4 regions of the Blastococcus sp. SYSU DS0669 genome follow, and region 2 is predicted to be linked to each of the others. Evidence: riboswitches for the same ligand, from Rfam matches in the RefSeq annotation. Region 2 holds a riboswitch; each other region holds the start of a gene.
The links. A riboswitch is a leader RNA that binds a small molecule or an ion and turns the genes downstream of it on or off. The one in region 2 is predicted to bind cyclic di-AMP.

Region 1 (4,632 bases), on a different contig from region 2:
ACCGTCGGGTGCGACCCGGTGCCCACGGAGATCACCGAGGGGCCGGACGGGAAGATCTACGTCGGCACGCTGGGCGCCGAGGTGCCCGGGGCGGCGCGGGTCTACGTGCTCGACCAGCACGGCCACCAGGTCGACGTGATCGAGGGCCTGACCAGCGTCACCGGGGTGGCCGTGGACCACAAGGGCACGGTCTACGTGTCCAACGTGCTCGAGGGCATGCCGATGGGCGAGGGCCCGCCGCCGGCGGACCTCGACCCGTCGACGGTCGGCGAGCTGACCCGGATCGAGCGGGACGGCGACCGCGCCACCGCGCAGGTCACCATGCCGACCGGCCTGGAGATCGAGGGCGGGCACCTGTACGCCTCGGCGTGGAGCATCGCCGGCTTCCTGGGCATGCCCTCGGCCGGTGAGATCCAGCGGGTCGGCCAGGGCGCCTTCACGGCGGCGACCCCCTGATCCGTCGGTAGGACCGCGGGGGCGGTCGGGGTGCCCGCGGGCTCCCCGGCCGCCCTCCCGGCTGCCGGGGTGGGATCAGGGGAAGCCGGCGTGCGGGACGGTGACCTCCGTCGACACCAGCACCGCCTCCCGCGCCGGTGCGCGGGTGTGCTCGTAGAAGTCGGGGGCGCAGCACAGCAGCAGCGTCCGGCCGTCCTCGCCACCGAGCGCGCAGGCGTAGGTGCCCAGGCCGTCCGGGGCGGCGACCTCGTCGACCACCTGCCCGCCCGGCGCGACCCGCAGCACCCGCGAGCCGAAGCCGTCGGCCACCCAGACGTGCCCCTCGGCGTCCAGCGTGCAACCGTCCGGGGCGACGACGACCTGGCCCATCAGCTCCTCGATCGAGCCGCCCACCGGCTCCGGGCCGAACTCGGCCCACGTGCGCCGCGGGCCCAGCGAGCCGTCGGCGGCGACGTCGAAGGCCGAGAAGCGGTTGCCCCAGGTCTCGCCGACGATCAGCGTCCCGCCGTCGGGGGTGATGACCGAGCCGTTCGGGAAGCGCAACCCCTCGGCGACGACGGTCACCGTGCCGTCGGGGTCGACCCGCTTGAGCGACGCCGCCGCCGGCGCGCCGCCGCCCATCAGGTCGAAGCCGAAGTCGCCGACGTACGCCCGGCCGACGCCGTCGACCACCATGTCGTTGAGGTAGCCGCCGCAGACCCCGGAGAGGTCGGCGTGGGTGGACACCTGGCCGTCGGCGACCCGCAGCAGCCGCTGGTCCTTCATCGACACCACGAGCAGCGAGCCGTCGGGGAGCCAGCCCAGCCCCGAGGGCTGGTTCTCCACCTCGAGGACGACGGTCTCCGGGCTCCCCGGCGTCACCCGGCTCACCGTGTGCCGGTAGAAGTCCGACGCCCACCACTGCCCGTCGTGCCACCGCGGACCCTCGAAGAAGGAGCCGCCCTCCAGCACCGTCCGGAACGCTCGATCAGCCATGCCGCCGGACGCTACGACCATCCGGGCGGGCGCACGAGCCCGCCACCTCCCGTTTTCCGCCGCGGCGGGCTGGGCACGGGTCCGGGCATGGCCACGGAAGACGCGCACCGGTGAGCGTCCGGAACCTCCTCGAGCGGGCGGTGAGCCGGGTCGAGCGGATGGAGGTGCTGGACGCGCCGAGCTACCAGGTCGAGCACGGGATCTCGCTGACCTTCCTGCTGGCGGGCCGCTACGCCCGCCCGCTGCAGGACCTGCTGCACGGCGTCTGGTTCGGCCACCCCCTGCACCCGTTCCTCGTCACCGTGCCGATCGGCGCCTGGGGTGCGGCCGCGCTGCTCGACGGGCTCGACGCCACCGGCCGCGGCGGCCCGGGCACCGGCCAGGCGGCGCGCACGGTCGTCGGGTTCGGGATCGCCGGCGCGGTGGGCGCCGCCGCGACCGGCATGACCGACTGGCAGCACGCCCACGACGAGGCGCGCCGCGTCGGTCTGGTGCACGCCGCGCTCAACAGCACCGCGCTCGCGCTGCAGACGTGGTCGTTCGTGGACCGGGGGCGTGGGCGCGCGGTGCGGGCCCGGGTCACCGCCGCCGCGGGCTACGCGATCGTCCTGGCCAGCGGCTACCTGGGCGGTGCGCTCTCCTACCGGCACCGGCTGGGTGTCGACCGCTCCGCGGCCGGCCGGTCGCCCCGCCGGTTCACGCCGGTCGCCCGCCTCGCCGACCTCCCCGACGGCGAGCCGTTCGGCGTCGACGCCGACGGGGTGCCGGTGGTGCTGATCCGCACCGAGGACGAGGTGCGCGCGCTGGGCGGGCGCTGCCCGCACCTGGGCGGCCCCATGGCGGAGGGGTGGCTGCACCGGGACGAGCTGGTGTGCCCGTGGCACGGGTCGCGGTTCGACCTCGACACCGGGGAGCCGGCGCAGGGGCCGTCCACGGCGCCGCTGCCCTGCTACGACACCCGCGTCCGCGACGGCGCGGTGGAGGTGCGGCGGCGGGCCCGCTGGCGCACCCCGACGGCCGTGACCACGGTGGAGGAGGCGTCCCGGTGAAGGCCGACGAGGTATTGATCGCGCACCACGACGTGCTGCGCGGGCTGCTGCGCGAGCTGGCGGAGACGACCGAGGGGCAGGCCGCCCGCCGGGAGGAGCTCCGGGACGAGTTCCTGCGCGAGATCGAGATCCACGCCCAGATCGAGGACGAGCTCTTCTACCCCGCCGTCCCCGACGTCTCCCCGTTGCTGGCCCTCGCGCACGCCGAGCACCGGCAGATCGACGACCAGGTCGCCACCGTCATGCGCATGGACGTCACCGACCCGGAGTTCGCCACCGAGGTGCGCATGCTGGAGAAGACGGTGCGCCACCACACGATGGAGGAGGAGGAGCGGATGTTCCCCCAGTCGCACGCGCTGGGGGAGCAGCGCCTCGAGGAGCTCGGTGAGCAGCTGCGCGCGCGGAAGCAGGAGCTGGCCGAGTCCGGCGGGATGCGGCTGATCATCCGGCTCAAGCGCGCCACCCTGCGCCACGTGTAGCCGCGCGGCGGGCCCCCGGTCGTGCGCGGACGACCTGGGACCCGCCGTCGCAGGCGCTCAGACGATGCGGCGCGCGGTGTTGTAGCCCCACATGCTGTCGACGGGCACGACCGCGACCGGGTTGCCGAAGGTCGAGGAGTGCACCATCAGGCCGTCGCCGATGTACATGCCGACGTGGCCGACCGGGTCGTAGAAGAAGACCAGGTCGCCGGGCTGCAGGGAGGCCCGGTCCACGTAGTGGCCGGCGGTCGACTGGGCGCGGGAGGTCCGCGGGATCTCGATGCCCGCCGCCTGGTAGGCCGACCAGGTGAGACCGGAGCAGTCGTAGCCCCCCGGGCCGGTGCCGCCCCAGATGTAGGGCTTCCCCTGCTGCGCCAGTGCCGTGTCGACGGCGACCTGCGCGGCGTGGTTGGGGGCGACGGCGGTGGTGGTGACGACGGTGCCGGTGCCGCCGCCGCCGTCACCGGTGGAGGCGGTGGCGGTGAACGGGGTGAGGGCGATCCCCGCACCGGTGAGGAGCGCGAGCGCCGCTCCGCGGAGCGAGCGACGGGTGGTGGTCGTGCGAGTGGTCGTCATGGACGACGGTTTCTCCTGTTCTCCGACAACCGCCTACCGGGTGAGCTGACGGGTTCGGGCGGGGAACGCGCCCGGCGCCCCGGACAGGCCGGTGGCGCTTCACCCCACTACTGCGGTGGGTCCCCGGTCCGGGCTCCGGCGTGCGCCGGCGCCCGGTTCGGCGGTGTCCGTCCGGGTGTCACCGGGGGCGGTGACGGGGGAGCCCGGCCGGACCGGCGACGACGCTAGGTCGGTCACGGAAAGGTCACAAAGCGGCCGACACGCCACCCGTGGGGGTCGCGGGGCGGAGTCCGCGCGGGGGCTCCGGACCGCGACTCGCGAGCCGACCACGGGAGATCCGTCGGCCCCGGACGGGCCGCCTCGGCACCGGGTGACCGACCGTGTGCGGCCCTGTACTTCTCCGGACGGCGGCGCTCCTGCACTCTGCGTGCTCGTCCACTCCGACCTCGTAGCCAATTCCTCAGCCGACGTCGCAGCCGCACAGGCAGTCCTCGACGTGCACCGGCCGGCCGCTCCGGTCGTCGAGCTCGTCGCATGCCGGTGGGCACGCGCACGACCAGCCGTCGTCGAGGTGCCGGAAGGCTCCCGACTCGAATCGCCGCCGGAGCTCCTCCTGCCGCCGTCGGGCGGCGGCCGCCCGACGGGCCGCGGTGCGCTCCTCCGGGGAGTCGCCGGGCCGGGGGACGAGGTGGTCGTCCGGGCGGTCGCGCTCGCGGTCGGCGGGGTCCACCCAGGGGCATCGACGGTCGAAGGTGTACGTCGGTCGTGGTCGCCGGGGCTGGTGCTCCCACCGCGAGGCGCGCTCCTCGCTCAGCATCGTGTCGAGATGGGCGGGGAACCGTCGGCCGACCCTGTCGCGGACCGTGCCCGCCGCCATGCCCGCGACCGGTCGTCCCGCGTCATCGAGCAGGCCCAGCCGGAGGCCGGCAAGCGCCGCGGCGGCCGCGAGCATCCCGGCGTCCATGCCACGGTCACCGGACTCCACGGCCGCCACCGTGGACTTGGAGACGCCCAACCGAGCCGCCAGTTCCCGCTGGGACAGGTCCGCCCGGCGGCGGATCCGCCGCACCAGACCGCACAGGTCGAACTCCGCCGGC
Region 2 (4,632 bases):
CGCACGGGGCGCGCGGGACCGGTCAGCTGCAGCTGCCGCCCAGGGAGATGCCGCGCTGCGCCAGCCACGGGACGGGGTTCGTCCGGTCGGCGTAGAGGCCGCCGCGGTGCACCTCGAAGTGCAGGTGCGGACCGGTGGACTGGCCGCGGTTGCCGACCTCGGCGATCTGCTGCCCGCCGCTGACGACCTGCCCCGGTGACACGAAGAACTGGTTCACGTGCCCGTAGACGGTGATGACCCCGTCGTGGTGCTGGATCGCGACGGCGAGCCCGAAGCCGCTGGCCGGCCCGGCCTGCAGCACCACGCCCGGCTCGGGCGTGTAGATCGGGGTGCCGATCGGCGCGGCGATGTCCACGCCGAGGTGCATCGTGCCCCAGCGCGCCCCGTAGCAGGAGGTGACCCGGCCCTGGGTGAGCGCGGCACCGCTACCACCCGGCGCGGCCGCCACCGTCATGACCGCGGCCTGCTCCGCCGCCTGCGCGGCGTCGTACGCGCGGGCGGCGTCCTCGGCGCCCCTGACCTCGAGCAGCCGGATCTCCGCGTCCCGCAGCTGCTGGTCCAGGCTGGCCTTCTCCGCGGTCAAGGCGTCGAACTCGGACTGCGCCGCGGCGAGCAGACGGTCGGCCTCCCCCTGGGCCTCCTGCGCCGTGCGGGCGGCGGCGTCGCGCTCGGCGACGGCGGCCTTGGCCTCCTGGTCGAGCCGTGCCTCGCGCGCCTCGGCGATCCGCAGCTCCTCCAGGACCCGGGCGCGGTCCTCGCCGAGCAGATCCAGCGTCGCGGCCTGCTGCAGCAGCTCACCCGGGCCCTCGGCGTGCAGGACCATCTCGAGCTCGGTGAACGCCTCGTCGCTGCCCATGTAGGCCTCCCGGCCCAGGGTGGCGACGTCGTCCTGGGTGCGGCCGACGGCCTCCCGGACGGCGGCGAGCTCGGCGGCGATCGCGTCGGCGTGCTGCCTGGCGCGGTCGAGCTCGGCCTGGGCGGTGAGCACGGCGCCGCTGGCCTCCTCGGCCTGCAGCGTCATCTGCTGCAGCCGCTCCTCGGCCTCGCGGACGCGCTGCTCGATCGTCGCGACCTCGGCGGCGACGCGGTCGTGCTCGCTCTGCGCTCCACTCGGGGCCGCCGACGAGGACTGCGTCCCGATCAGGGACAGGGCCAGCAGCGCGGTGAGGGCGATGGTCGCCCGGCCGGCGGCGCGGCGTGGTCGCCGCAGGCTGCGGCGCAGGTGGTGCATGGTCGCCAAGGCGACGGTCTCCGTTCCTCGGTCCGCCTACCAGGTCAGCTGACGGGTTCGGGCCGGAACGTGCCCTACCAGCCTGCCCGTGGAGGCGCAGGCGGGATTCACCCCAGAGAACATGGGTCCCCGGTCCCCGCGGCGGTCAGACCGCGGAGTTCGGCGGGGCCCGCCCGAGCCCCCGGGTTCGGGAGCGGGATCGGGTGGGCCGCGAGAGACGGTACAAGCTAAACCTGGATATGTCACAGGCGCATAACGAACCATCTCGGTCCGCCACTCGGGTCCCGAGTCGCGACGCGGGTGACGTACCGGCGTCTGGCAGGCTGCTAGAGCCGGGGCGGTAGCTCAGCCGGTCAGAGCATGGGACTCATAATCCCTGGGTCGTGGGTTCGAGCCCCACCCGCCCCACTCGGCGCCCTCTGGGCGAGGCCCGGACATGAGGAGTGTCACGTTCCCGGGTCGTGCGGTTCGGGGTCCGCCGTCCCGGGCTCGTCGCCGAGCAGTGCCGCGGCGCGCGGGTGCCACGCCGAGCCGCCGGCCGCGACGGCCCGGATGTGACCGGAGAGCTCGGCGGGATCGTCGTCCTTCAGCAGGTAGCCGGCTGCGCCGATCGCCCGGGCCTCGCGGACGCTGGCCGGGTCGAGGCCGCCGGTGAGGAAGACGATGCGGACCTCCGGGTGAGCGGTCCGCACACCACGGGCCGCCGTCAGGCCGTCCATCACGGGCATCTGCAGATCCAGGAGCAGGACGTCGGGGCGCAGCTGCCGCACGGCGTCGGCGACCTCCGTCCCGTCCGCGCACTGCCCGACCACGGCGATGCCGCCGGCCGCCTCGAGCAGCTCGGTGAGCGCTTCCCGCAGGAAGGGGTGGTCGTCCACGACCACCACCCGGATCTCGGACACCTCTCGTCCCGCCTTCCGTGCCCCCCGTGCGTCACGGAACGCGCGGACCGCGTGCGCGCCTTCCCGGCTGCCGTGCAGGGCCGTGCCGCGCCCGGTCGCCGTCACCGGCCTCCCTCCGCGCCCGACGGATCCGCACAGCGTCATGGCACCGGAGCGGTGGCGCATGGTCCCCCCTCTGGTCACGCCCCCGCCTCCCGTCCGCCCCGCGCCGGAGGCTCTCTGACTGATACGCGGCAGGACGCGGTGCATGACGCGACGCATGACGCGGCACCGGTCGGTCCCGCGCTGGAAGAGGCGCGGATCCCTGGTGCATGACGCGGGATCCGCGCCTCGTCACGTCGTCCTGGACCTGCGCGTCATGCGGTGCGCGTCGCCGCGTCCTCACCGGTGCACGGGGAACCGGCAGGAATTCGAGGTGTGCCATGACCACGGACCAGCATGCGCGCGTCAGGTCCGCGGGACTCCAGGACGGGCCGCCCCAGCGCCAGGAGCGGCTCCGGCGGCTCGCGCGGATGCGACGGGCGGCCGGGCACCTGGTGACCGCCGAGATCCTCGAACGCCGCGCCGATCAGGCCACGAGCCCGGTGCTGGCGTCGCTGCTGCGCGAGCGCGCCGGTGAGCGACGCTCGCTGGGAGAGCGGCTCCTCGCGCCCCCGGCTGAAGCCCGGCCCGAGCCGTGCGCGGGAGGGGAGGCGGTGCGCGTCCGCCGGTTGTAGCGTCCGGCCCATGGCAGCCGCGGGGCCGGCTGGCTCCGAGGAGGAGCGACCGGGGTCGGTCGAGTTCATGGCGCTCGTGCCGCTCGTCCGGCGGATCGTCGCGTCCCGGGTCCGGGACGCCGCCACCGTGGACGACCTGGTGCAGGAGACGCTGGCCCGCGTGCTGGCCGCGGCCGGACGGATCGAGCCGGGGATGCTCGAGCCCTACGCGATCGTCACCGCGCGCAACGTCGTCACCTCGCTGTGGCGGGAGCAGGACCGGCAGCGGCGGAACCAGCACCGCGTCGTCGACCTCCACCCCTCCGCCGCACCGGACGAGGACGTGCTGGCGCGCGAGGACCGGGACGCCGTGAGCGCCGCGCTGCGCCGGCTCGGCGACCGGGAGCGGGTCACCCTGCTGGCCCACGAGGTGGCCGGGCAGGACACCCGCTCGCTCGCTGCCGAGCTCGGCTCGACGGCCGGCGCGGTGGCCGCCCAGCTCAACCGCACGCGGGCACGGCTGCGCGTGGAGTACCTGCTGGCCCTGGAGACGGCCGACCCGCCGACGGACCGGTGCCGGCCGGTGCTGCTCGCCCTCTCCAGCGGCGACCGGCGCCGGCAGCGGGAGATCGACGCGGCGAGGCACCTGCTCGGGTGCGACTTCTGCGCCGGGCTGAGCGGCCCCCTCATGGAGCGCGGCCGGGCCCGGGAGGACGAGGTGCGCGTCCCCGTGCGGGCCGACGCCGACGTCGTCGCCGCCCGGCAGGCGGCCCGCGAGGTGGCGGCCCGGATGGGGTTCCCACCGACCGACCTCACGGTGATCGCCACCGCCGTCTCCGAGGTGACCCGCAACGTCGTGCGGTTCGCCGAGGCCGGCGAGGTGGTCGTCGACGTGCTCGAGGAGCCGCGGCGCGGGATCCGCGTCGTCGTGCGCGACGTCGGCCCGGGCATCCCCGACGTCGAGCAGGCGCTGCAGGACGGCTTCAGCAGCTACGCGGGCCTGGGCCTGGGCCTGCCGGGCGCCCGGCGCCTGATGGACGAGTTCACGGTCGTGTCGGAGGTGGGTCGCGGCACCACCGTGACCATGACGAAGTGGTGGGGAGAGCGATGACCGGCAGCCAGGACGGGAACGCGACCAGGGTCTCCGAGGCCGCGTCGCCGGGGAGGCCCGGGGACGAGGAGGTCCTGCTCCCCGAGCTCGTCGCGCACCTGCGCGAGCACCGCACCCGGTTGCGCCAGGAGTGGACGACGCGCATCGGCGAGGCGCACCTGCTCCAGGCGATGACCAACCAGGAGGTGGCCGCGGAGACCACGTCGGTCTACGACAACTACGTGGAGGTGCTGGAGACCGGCAGCGTGGAGGCCCTGCAGCACTACGCGCGGGACCTCTCGGAGCGGATCATCCCCAGGGGCGTGGAGACGCACGAGGTGGTCGGCATCGTGCTGCTCCTGCGCGACGTGCTGGCCCGCTCGCTGTTCGAGAAGTACCAGCGCGACTTCGGCCTGCTCAACCGGGTCCTGGACGCCTACGAGCCGGCCGCCAACCGCATCGCGAACACCGTGGCGGTGAGTTTCGTCGACGAGCGGGAGCGCGTCATCCGGCAGCAACAGGACGCGATCCTCGAGCTCTCGACGCCGGTCCTGCCCGTCCGGGAGCGGCTGCTCATCCTCCCGATCATCGGGGTGCTCGACAGCGAACGCGCCAAGCAGCTCACCGTGCAGCTGCTCAGCGGCATCCGCACGCACCGCGCCAAGGTCGTCGTCATCGACATCACCGGCGTCCCGGCGATCGACCAGACGGTGG
Region 3 (4,632 bases), on a different contig from region 2:
GCGTCGATGAGGGCGCGGACGTCCGGCGGCAGCTCCGCGGGGAGGGGCTCGGGGGCCTCCTGCACCTGCTTGAGCGCGACGGTGACCGGGTTGTCGCCGTCGAAGGCGGGGTGCCCGGTGAGGGACTCGTAGCCGACCAGGCCGAGGGCGTAGACGTCGCTGGCCGGGCTGACGTGCTCCCCCCGCGCCTGCTCGGGCGACATGTACTGGGCGGTGCCCACGACCTGGCCGGTTCCGGTGATCGGGGCGCTCCCCGCCGACCACGAGATGCCGAAGTCGGTGAGCTTCACCGTGTCGTCCGGCCCGAGCAGGATGTTGGCCGGCTTCACGTCGCGGTGCACCACGCCGGCGCGGTGGGCCTCGGCCAGGCCCGCGGCCGCCTGCCGCAGCAGCGCCAGCGTGGCCCGGGTGTCCAGCGAGCCCTCCTCGGCCAGCCGCGCCGAGAGCGACGTGCCCTCGACCAGCTCCATCACCAGGTAGGCCAGGTGCTCGCCCGTGTCCGGGGCCGTCGTCTCCCCGTAGTCGAGGACGGCGGCGATGTTCGGGTGGCTCAACCCGGCCGCGTGGCGGGCCTCGGCGCGGAAGCGGGCGACGAAGACGGGGTCGTCGGCGTACTCGCTGCGGAGCACCTTGACCGCCACCGTCCGGTGGAGCTGCTGGTCACTGGCCCGCCAGACCTCGCCCATGCCACCGACGGCGATGAGCTCGTGGAGCTGGTAGCGGCCGTCCAGGCATCGTCGGCTGGTTCCGGCCGTGGTCACTCCCGAATCTCCCGAATCTCCTCGTGTCGGTGCTCGCGAGGTCCACCCCGTGCGTCCTCGCGTGCCCGTGCGCCTCTCATGGGTGCCCACCACGAGGGGGCCTGAACCGCGACACGCCCGACGAGGTTGCGAGCGGCGGTCGGCCGGGCCGACCGCCCTACCGGCCGCGGGGATCCGCTCCGAGAGGGACAGCACGCAGGCACCCGGCCGGGATCCGCCGGGTCACCTGGGAGCCGCTGCGGGAGTGCTCAGTTGTAGTTGACGTGCACGTGGTCGAAGTGGTTCGCCGTGCCGCTGCCGCGGTCCTCCATGGCCTGCCAGGAGCCGCCCGGCGAGGAGAGCATCCGCTGCTCCCAGATGAGGTAGTCCACGCCGAGCTCGGCCCAGTGCGCGCGGTGGTACTCGACGATGGCGTCCCCGAGGGCGGCGTTCGACATCACCATGTAGTCCAGCGCCAGCCCCGAGGGGTGCCCGCCCGGGTCGGCGGCGCTGGGCCGGGTGCCGCCCAGGGTGATCCCCGCGGCGCCGGGCACGTTGCTGACCACGGCGTCGGCCGCGGCCTGGACCTGCGGGCGCACGCTGCCGGAGCTGTTGGTGATGCGGGCGACGGCGGAGGCCGCCACCGAGGCGGCGGCGGTGGCTGCCGCCCGCGCCTGCTGCGTCGGGCTGGCCGGGGCCGCCGGGGCGTGCTCGTGGGCCTGCTCGGCCGCCGCGGCCTCCGCCGCCGCGGCCTCCTCGGCCGCCTTCTTCTCGGCCTCGGCGCGGGCCACGGCCTCCGCCTCCGCCTTCTGCCGGTCCAGCTCCGCCTGGTCGGCGGCGGCCTGGGCCTGCTGCGCGGCGGCCTGGTCGGCCTCGCGCGTGCTGCGGCTGGCCGCCAGGTCCTCCAGCGCCTGGAGGTCCTCGGTGACGTCGACGGGGCCCGACTGCGCGGAGAGGCCCAGCTCCTGGGCGACGCTGACGGACTCGGAGGTGGTGGCCCCGGCCTGGACGGCGGGGTCGGTACCGACGAGGCCGTTGACCAGGACGGCGCCGGCGACCGCGACGGCGAGGTAGAGGGCCGGCCGGCGGACGGACGCCGGCGGGCGGTGGAGGGCGAGCCGGCCGCGTCGGCCGGTGGTGGTGCGGGGGTCCATGGTGTTCGGGTGCTCCGGGGTGTGGGGCGCGGTCGGCCGGTGACGGCGGACCGCGGAGGATGCGGACAGCGGGCCCGGGCGCGGGTCGCGGGGCCGGCACGCAGCGGCGGGGAGGCCGGTGCGGGTCGGCGGGCGACCGGCGGGGCGCCGGGCGGCGCGTGCGATCAGATCCGCGGACGGGCCCGGAGGCGGCGGTGCCGGCGGGCGCAGGGTCGTGCGGCGGTGCAGGGGCGCGCCATTCGGGGCGGCTCTCCGTTTCTTCCGTGGTGCCGCCTACCGGGTTAGCTGACGGATTCGGGCGCAGGAAGTCGCCCTACCCGCGCCGTCACGTGGCCGGCGCGCGATTCACCCCAGTGCTGCGGTGGGTCCCCGGCCCGTCCCGGAGGACGGCTCGGCGGCGCCCGGCGGACCTCCCCTGGCGGGGAGAGAACGACCGACCGGGGCGCAGCCACCGTAACCGTCGTTATGCAGTCGTGACAATCCGCAGGCGCCGATTTCCAGGACGTGACGTGTGTCGCGGTGGGCCGCCGGCCCGGTCGGTGGTGTAGCGCGGGCGCGCGTCAGCCGGCGTCCGCCCAGGACCGCACGACGGCGACGTCGAGCGGGAAGTCGACGGGAAAGGCGCCGAACAGCAGCCGCCCGGCGGTCGCCGCGGCGGCGCGGACCGCCTCGGCCACCTCGTCGGCCAGGTGCTCGGGCGTGTGCACCACCACCTCGTCGTGGAGGAAGAACACCAGGTGCGGCCGCGCGCCGACGGTGTCGCCGTCCCCGAGCCGCCACAGCCGGTTGCGGAGGTCGGCCAGCCAGCACAGCGCCCACTCCGCGCCCGTGCCCTGGACGACGAAGTTGCGGGTGAACCGGCCCCAGGCGCGGCGGGCCCGGTCCCCTTCCTCGTGCGGCCACGCCCCGGGCCGCGGCGACCCCCGGCCGAGCAGGGTGTGCACCACCTCGCCGCGCTCCCCGGCGCGGGCGGCGTCCTCCACCAGCCCGATGGCGCGGGGGTAGCGGCGCGCCAGCCGGGGCATCATGCGCCCGCTCTCACCCCGGGTGCCGCCGTACATCGCGCCGAGGATGCCGAGCTTGGCGTCGGCCCGGGTGGCCACGGTGCCCGCGGCGACCATCCCCGCGTAGAGGTCGGCGGCCCGCGCCGCCTCGGCCATGGCGCCGTCCCCGCTCATCCCCGCCAGCACCCGCGGCTCCAGCTGGGCGACGTCGGCGACGACGAACCGCCACCCCTGGTCGGCGACCGCCGCTGGCCGGACGACGGTGGGCACCGAGAGCGCCCCGCCCCCGGAGGACGCCCACCGCCCGGTCACCACCCCACCGGGGACGAAGACCGCACGGAACCGGCCGTCGCGCACCCAGGTGTCCAGCCACGCCCACCCGTTGGCCGCGAGCAGCCGGGACAGCTTCCGGTACTCCAGGAGGGCCGGGATGCCGGGGTGGTCCAGCTGCTCCAGCGTCCAGGACCGGGTATCGGCGATCGGCAGCCCGGCGTGCTGCAGGACCCGCAGCAGCTCGCCGGGCGAGTCGGGGTTGAGCGCGGGCGCCCCGAACGACCTCCGGACCTCGCCCAGCAGCCGCGCGAGGACCGCCGGGCGAGCACCGGCCGGCGGGCGCGGACCGAGCAGGCCGGTCAGCAGGCGCTCGTGCACGTCGGTGCGCCACGGCAGCCCGGTGTGCGCGAGCTCGGCCGCGACCAGCGCACCGGAGGACTCCGCGGCCAGCAGCAGGGCGAGCCGGTCCCGTTCCGGGGAGGCGGCCACGGTCGCCTGCTGGCGCCGGTGCTCGGCCAGCGGGTCGAGGAGGTCGGCGGGGTCGGCCAGCGGGAACAGGGCCGACTCCGGCGGCGGGCCGGGCGCCAGCGCGTCCCAGCCCGGGGTGTCCTCCCCGGCCAGCAGCTCCCGGGCGGCGAACGGCGACCGCCGCAGGATCGCGTGGCCCAGCCGCAGGTCGCTGCACCGCTCCACTCGGACCCCGGCCACGAGCAGCGCCGGGTACCAGCGGGTGGTGTCGTCCCACACCCAGCGGACCGGCGCGGGGCCCGTCTCGCGCCGACGCACGTACCCGGCCAGCGCCGCCCGGTCCAGCCGCGCGCCGGTCGCCCCGTCTGCGTCGAGCTCGACGGCCTCCACCGCCTCACCGCTGCGCCGGAGCAGGACCCGCTCCACCCGCGCCCCGGGCCTACGGGGTCGGCGGGGCGCCCCGGCCGAGCAGCCGGTGCAGGCAGCGCGCCGGCAGGACCAGGACCGCGCGGGCGACGTGCACGCCCAGGCGGAGCAGGTCGGCGTAGTCGGGCGGGCGGACGGCGGGAGGGTCCCCGGCCCCGCCCGGCGTGGAGCGGCCGGCGGGGGCGACGGGCCGGGGCGGCGCGGGGGGCGGGGAGGGGACGGCCTGTTGCTCCCGGGCCTCCCGCCGCTCCGGGGCCCCGGGCAGCAGGAGGTCGACCGCCGACCGGCGCCGCGGCCCCCGCAGCGACTCGAACGACGGGATGACCGGCGCCACCGGTCCCTCGCCGTCCCGCGCCGCCGCACCGGGCCGGTCGTCGGCGCCCCGCAGCCGGGCGGGCGGCTCGGGGACGACGGCCCGGATCGCGGCCACCAGCCCGGGGCCGAGGCCCGCGACGGCGCTGAGCTCCCGCCGGCTGAGGGTCGCGAGCGCCTCGACCTCGGTGATCCCGGCGCGGCTGAGGGCGGTGACCGCCCGGGCGGGGAGGCCCAGGTCCCGGATCGTCCCCG
Region 4 (4,632 bases), on a different contig from region 2:
CCGGGCTGTCCCTGCCCGCGACGCAGGGCGACCTGTTCGCCCGCACCGTGCCGGTGGACCCCGCCGACGTGCTCCCCGGCGACCTGGTCTTCCTGGGCTCGCCGGAGGGCGGGCTGGGGCACGTGGGCATCGCCCTCGACACGCGGACCATGGTCACCGCGGACGCCCGGGCCGGCGCCGTCGTCGTGCGGACGCTGCCGGGCGACCAGGTGATGGGGATCGGTCGCCCGGTCCTCGGCCAGCGGGCCCGCGTCCCCGTCCCGGAGCCGGCCGCGGGGGCGTTGCGGAGCGAGTGCGGCAACACCGTCTACCCGCCCAGCTACGACGGCGGCCGGGCCTGGGGCGGCTACCCGAACGGCCTGATACCGCCGAGCGCGATGTGCCCCCTGGGGGTGGGCGGGCACTCGCTGAGGTGCGACGCGGCCGCGGCCTACCGGGCCATGGCGACGGCCTACGAGGCCGCCTTCGGCCGCCCGCTGTGCATCACCGACTCGTACCGCACCTATGCGTCACAGGTGCGGCTGTACGGGGAGAAGCCGGCGCTGGCCGCCGTGCCGGGCACGAGCAACCACGGTTGGGGCCTGGCGGTCGACCTGTGCGGTGGCGTGCAGTCCTTCGGGACGCCGCAGTACGCGTGGATGGAGGCCAACGCCGGCCGGTTCGGCTACCTGCACCCGACCTGGGCCGACCAGGGGAACGGGCGCGAGGAGCCCTGGCACTGGGAGTACGCCGGCACCTGATGCACCCGTTCCCTGGTCGCGCGGCCGGAAATGTCGGTGACCCCTCCTAGCGTGCGCAGCGACTCACGGAGGAGAAGAAGCGATGCTGATCGACTGCGACACCTGCACTGCCCGCGGGACCGGCTGCGCCGACTGCGTCGTCACCGTGCTGCTCGGCGCCCCGCCGGGTTGGCAGGGGGTCGACCCGGTCGTCGTGCCCATGACCGGGCGGGCGGCCCGTGGTGGTCCCGCCGTGGCCGCCGAGGACGTCGTCGTCCCGCCGCCGGGGGTGGTGGTGGAGTTCGACGAGGTCGAGCGCCGGGCCGTGCGGGCGCTCGCCGAGGGCGGCCTGGTGCCCCCGCTGCGTCACCCGAACGGGGCCGGCGGTCACGACGGCGAGCGGTCCCGCGGACGGCGCACGGGCTGACGTCCCGGACCGCGCCGACCGGGGCTTCTGCCCCGCAGCGGAGCCTCCGACGGGGAGGCGCGCCGCTGACCTGGGGATCTCCCTCACGCCGGGTTCCTCCAGTGATCATTTGTCACGCAGGTATCACGATCGTTAGGGTTCACGCCGTTCGGCCGGGTGGTCGTCATCCGTCGATGGATGGCCTCGACCGGACACCGCCTAATCACCGCACGGCGCGCACCACCGGCGCCGGAGGTGTACCGGGGACCCACCGCAGTTCTGGGGTGAGTTCTCCCGCAGCCGGCCCGCCGGTGCGCGGGGGATAGGGCCAGTCTTCCCAGCCCGAACCCGTCAGCTAACTCGGTCGGCGGTTGCAGAGGAAGAACGGAGAGCCGCCGCACGTGGCGACCCCTCACGCACTGCTGACGCACGCCCCCGAACAGCTCGGCACCGCCGACCGGTGCAGCTCCTCCCGCGCCCGTCGCTCCGGGCCCCTCCGCTCCGGATTGCTGGTCACCGCCGCCGCGGCCATGACCGTCACCTTCCTCCCGGGCACGGCGTCGGCCGTCCCCGGCACGGCCGACGCGGTCGCCGCCCAGGTGGCCCGGGCCAGCCACGAGCTCGAGGTCGTCTCCGAGGAGCTCAACGAGGCCAAGGTCGTCCTCGCCGGCCACCAGCGCGACGCGGAGGCCGCGAGCGAGGCCACCGCCGAGGCGGAGGCCCGGCTCGGTTCCCTCGACGGGCACATCCGCCGGCTGGCCCGCAGCGCCTACACCGGCAGCGGCATGTCGCCGCTCGACGTCCTGCTGACCAGCGACTCGGCCGACCAGCTCGTCGACCAGCTGGGCACCCTCGACGCGATCGCCGGGCACACCAACGACGTGCTCACCGAGGTGTCGCAGGCCGCCGAGGACGCCGAGGAGTCCCGCGAGGCAGCCGAGAAGGCCGCCGCGGACGCCCAGCGGACGGTGGAGGAGATCGCCGCCCGGCAGGAGGAGCTGGAGGCGAAGATCGCCGAGTACCAGCGCCGCTACGAGGAGCTCACCGCGCCGCAGCGGGAGCAGGTGGCGCAGGCGCACGGCGGGGCCGGCCTCCCGGCGCCCAGCGGCGTCGTCGCGCCGAGCTCGGCGGCCCAGGCCGCGGTGAACGCCGCGCTGGCCCAGCTCGGCGACCCGTACGTCTGGGGCGCCGGCGGGCCCAACGCCTTCGACTGCTCCGGCCTGACCTCCTACGCCTACGCCGCGGCGGGCGTGACGCTCCCGCACTCGAGCCGGTCGCAGAGCCAGATGGGCAAGCCCGTCTCGCGCAGCGAGCTGCAGCCCGGTGACCTGGTGTTCTTCTACAGCCCGGTCAGCCACGTCGGCATGTACATCGGCAACGGGCAGATGGTGCACGCCTCGACCTCCGGCCAGCCGGTGAAGGTGGCGAGCCTGGATTCGATGGGCAACTACAACGGAGCCCGTCGCATCGCCGGCTGACCGCCACCCGACCTCTGTCGGCCGGCCTGTCCGGAGGCGAGGACGACGGCGTCGGCTCACTAGGATCGGCCGGGTGAGCGTTCGCCGGGCCGCCCTGGTGGCCGCGGCCCTCCTCGGGATCGCCGTCGTCGTCGTGATCGCCGTCCGCACCCCGTGGACCGTCCTGCCGGAGCCGCCCGGCGGCTACACCGAGCCCGACCCCACCGCCGGCCTCGACCCGGCCCGGATCGAGCGCGCCGAGGCGTTCGCGGCCGCGCTGCGGCCGGCGTCGCTGGTCTCCCTGCTGCTGAGCCTGGGGGTGTCGGCGGTGCTCGGCCTGACCCCGCTGGGCGCCCGATTGATGCAGGCCGTCGCGGCGCGGGTGGGCGACCGGTGGTTCGTCCAGGTGCTGGTGGGGGTGCCGGTCCTCCTGCTGCTGGGGCGCCTGGCCACCCTGCCGCTCTCGGCCTACGCCGAGTCGGTGCGCACCCGCTACGGCCTCTCCACCCGCGGGTGGTGGCTCTGGCTGCGCGACGTCGCGGTCTCCCTGGCGATCAGCGTGGCGTTGACCGTGGTCGTGGTGCTGGCGTTCCTCTGGCTGGTTCGCCGGGCCCCGCGCACGTGGTGGGCGTGGGCGGGGGCGGCCGTCTCCGGCCTGGTGGTCGCCGGCTCGTTCCTGTACCCGGTGGTCATCGAGCCGGCGTTCAGCACCTTCGATCCCCTGCCGGCGGGGGAGCTGCGCAGCGAACTCCTGGCGCTCGCGGAGCAGAACGGCACCCCGGTGCAGGACGTGCTGGTCTCCGACGCGTCCCGGCGGACGACGGCGCTCAACGCCTACGTCTCCGGCTTCGGGTCCACCCCGCGCATCGTGGTCTACGACACGCTCCTCGGGGAGCTGCCCGACGCGGAGATCGAGTCGATCGTCGCCCACGAACTGGGGCACGTCGCGGCCGACGACGTCCTGACCGGCACGCTCATGGGGGCGCTGGGTGCGGGCGCGGCGACCGCGCTGCTCGGCTGGCTGCTGACCTGGGCACCGCTGCTGCGCCGGGCCGGGGCCGAGCGGCCCGGTGACCCGCGGGTCGTGCCGCTGCTGCTGTTCCTCGTCGCCGTCGGCGGCCTGCTCGGCACACCGGTGCAGAACTTGGTGTCCCGGCAGATCGAGCAGCGCGCCGACGTGCACGCCCTCGAGCTCACCCGCGACCCGGAGGCGTTCATCGACATGCAGCGTCGGCTCGCCGCGACCAACCTCGGCGACCCCGATCCTCCGGCGGCCTGGCACTGGTTCTTCGGCAGCCACCCCACCACCGCGGAGCGGATCGCGATGGCTCAGGACTGGGCCCGCCTGGAGGGTTCGTGAGCCGCACGCTCGTCGTCACCAACGACTTCCCGCCCCGGCAGGGCGGCATCCAGACCTTCGTCGCCGCGCTGCTGGAGCGGCGACCGCCGGACTCCCTCGTGGTGCTCGCGTCGGACGCCCCGGGCTCGGCGGGGCACGACGCGGGGCTGCCGTACCCGGTGGTGCGCCGCCCGACCGGCATGCTGCTGCCGACCCGGGCGACGGCCCGCGTCGCCGTGGACCTGGTAGGGCGCTACGGCTGCGACACCGCCTTCTTCGGCGCCGCGGCGCCGCTGGGGCTGCTCGCGCCCACGCTCCGCGCCGCCGGGGTCCGGCACCTGGTGGGCGCCACGCACGGCCACGAGACGGGGTGGGTGGCCCTGCCGGGGAGCCGGCAGCTGATGCAGCGGATCGCCGCCGGGCTCGACGTCCTCACCTACATCAGCGAGTACACGCGGGACCGGCTCGCGCCACCGCTCGGGGGGCGGACCCGGCTGGCCCAGCTCTCCCCGGGGGTGGACGTCGCCCGGTTCACGCCGGAGGTGGACGGGACGCCGGTGCGCGAGCGGCACGGCCTGGGGGACGCGCCGGTGGTGGTCTGCGTCTCCCGGCTGGTCGCCCGCAAGGGGCAGGACGTGCTCGTCGCGGGGTGGCCGCGGGTGCTCGCCCGCCACCCGGAGGCCCGGCTGCTGCTGGTCGGCGGCGGGCCGG

Region 1: linked by a shared signal. The riboswitch ahead of ACI792_RS11705 (C40 family peptidase) and the one ahead of ACI792_RS13450 (peptidoglycan DD-metalloendopeptidase family protein) in region 2 are both predicted to bind cyclic di-AMP.
Region 3: linked by a shared signal. The riboswitch ahead of ACI792_RS19845 (hypothetical protein) and the one ahead of ACI792_RS13450 (peptidoglycan DD-metalloendopeptidase family protein) in region 2 are both predicted to bind cyclic di-AMP.
Region 4: linked by a shared signal. The riboswitch ahead of ACI792_RS16490 (NlpC/P60 family protein) and the one ahead of ACI792_RS13450 (peptidoglycan DD-metalloendopeptidase family protein) in region 2 are both predicted to bind cyclic di-AMP.

The regions. Positions count from the first base shown of each region.
Region 1 is NZ_JBJHAE010000009.1:91,875-96,506, reverse strand. Features, by position in the region: gene ACI792_RS11725 (ScyD/ScyE family protein) at 1-456, shown strand, start outside; gene ACI792_RS11720 (SMP-30/gluconolactonase/LRE family protein) at 532-1,431, opposite strand; gene ACI792_RS11715 (Rieske 2Fe-2S domain-containing protein) at 1,542-2,480, shown strand; gene ACI792_RS11710 (hemerythrin domain-containing protein) at 2,477-2,959, shown strand; gene ACI792_RS11705 (C40 family peptidase) at 3,017-3,535, opposite strand; cyclic di-AMP (ydaO/yuaA leader) riboswitch at 3,551-3,708, opposite strand; gene ACI792_RS11700 (helix-turn-helix domain-containing protein) at 3,996-4,632, opposite strand, start outside.
Region 2 is NZ_JBJHAE010000012.1:70,953-75,584, reverse strand. Features, by position in the region: gene ACI792_RS13450 (peptidoglycan DD-metalloendopeptidase family protein) at 23-1,231, opposite strand; cyclic di-AMP (ydaO/yuaA leader) riboswitch at 1,265-1,396, opposite strand; tRNA gene ACI792_RS13445 (tRNA-Ile) at 1,566-1,639, shown strand; gene ACI792_RS13440 (response regulator) at 1,678-2,133, opposite strand; gene ACI792_RS13435 (hypothetical protein) at 2,556-2,849, shown strand; gene ACI792_RS13430 (sigma-70 family RNA polymerase sigma factor) at 2,860-3,939, shown strand; gene ACI792_RS13425 (STAS domain-containing protein) at 3,936-4,632, shown strand, end outside.
Region 3 is NZ_JBJHAE010000032.1:17,458-22,089, reverse strand. Features, by position in the region: gene ACI792_RS19850 (protein kinase domain-containing protein) at 1-761, opposite strand, end outside; gene ACI792_RS19845 (hypothetical protein) at 1,010-1,894, opposite strand; cyclic di-AMP (ydaO/yuaA leader) riboswitch at 2,165-2,291, opposite strand; gene ACI792_RS19840 (bifunctional 3'-5' exonuclease/DNA polymerase) at 2,455-4,065, opposite strand; gene ACI792_RS19835 (DNA-directed RNA polymerase subunit alpha C-terminal domain-containing protein) at 4,079-4,632, opposite strand, start outside.
Region 4 is NZ_JBJHAE010000018.1:76,480-81,111, forward strand. Features, by position in the region: gene ACI792_RS16480 (D-alanyl-D-alanine carboxypeptidase family protein) at 1-740, shown strand, start outside; gene ACI792_RS16485 (hypothetical protein) at 823-1,146, shown strand; cyclic di-AMP (ydaO/yuaA leader) riboswitch at 1,363-1,510, shown strand; gene ACI792_RS16490 (NlpC/P60 family protein) at 1,527-2,603, shown strand; gene ACI792_RS16495 (M48 family metallopeptidase) at 2,677-3,942, shown strand; gene ACI792_RS16500 (glycosyltransferase family 4 protein) at 3,939-4,632, shown strand, end outside.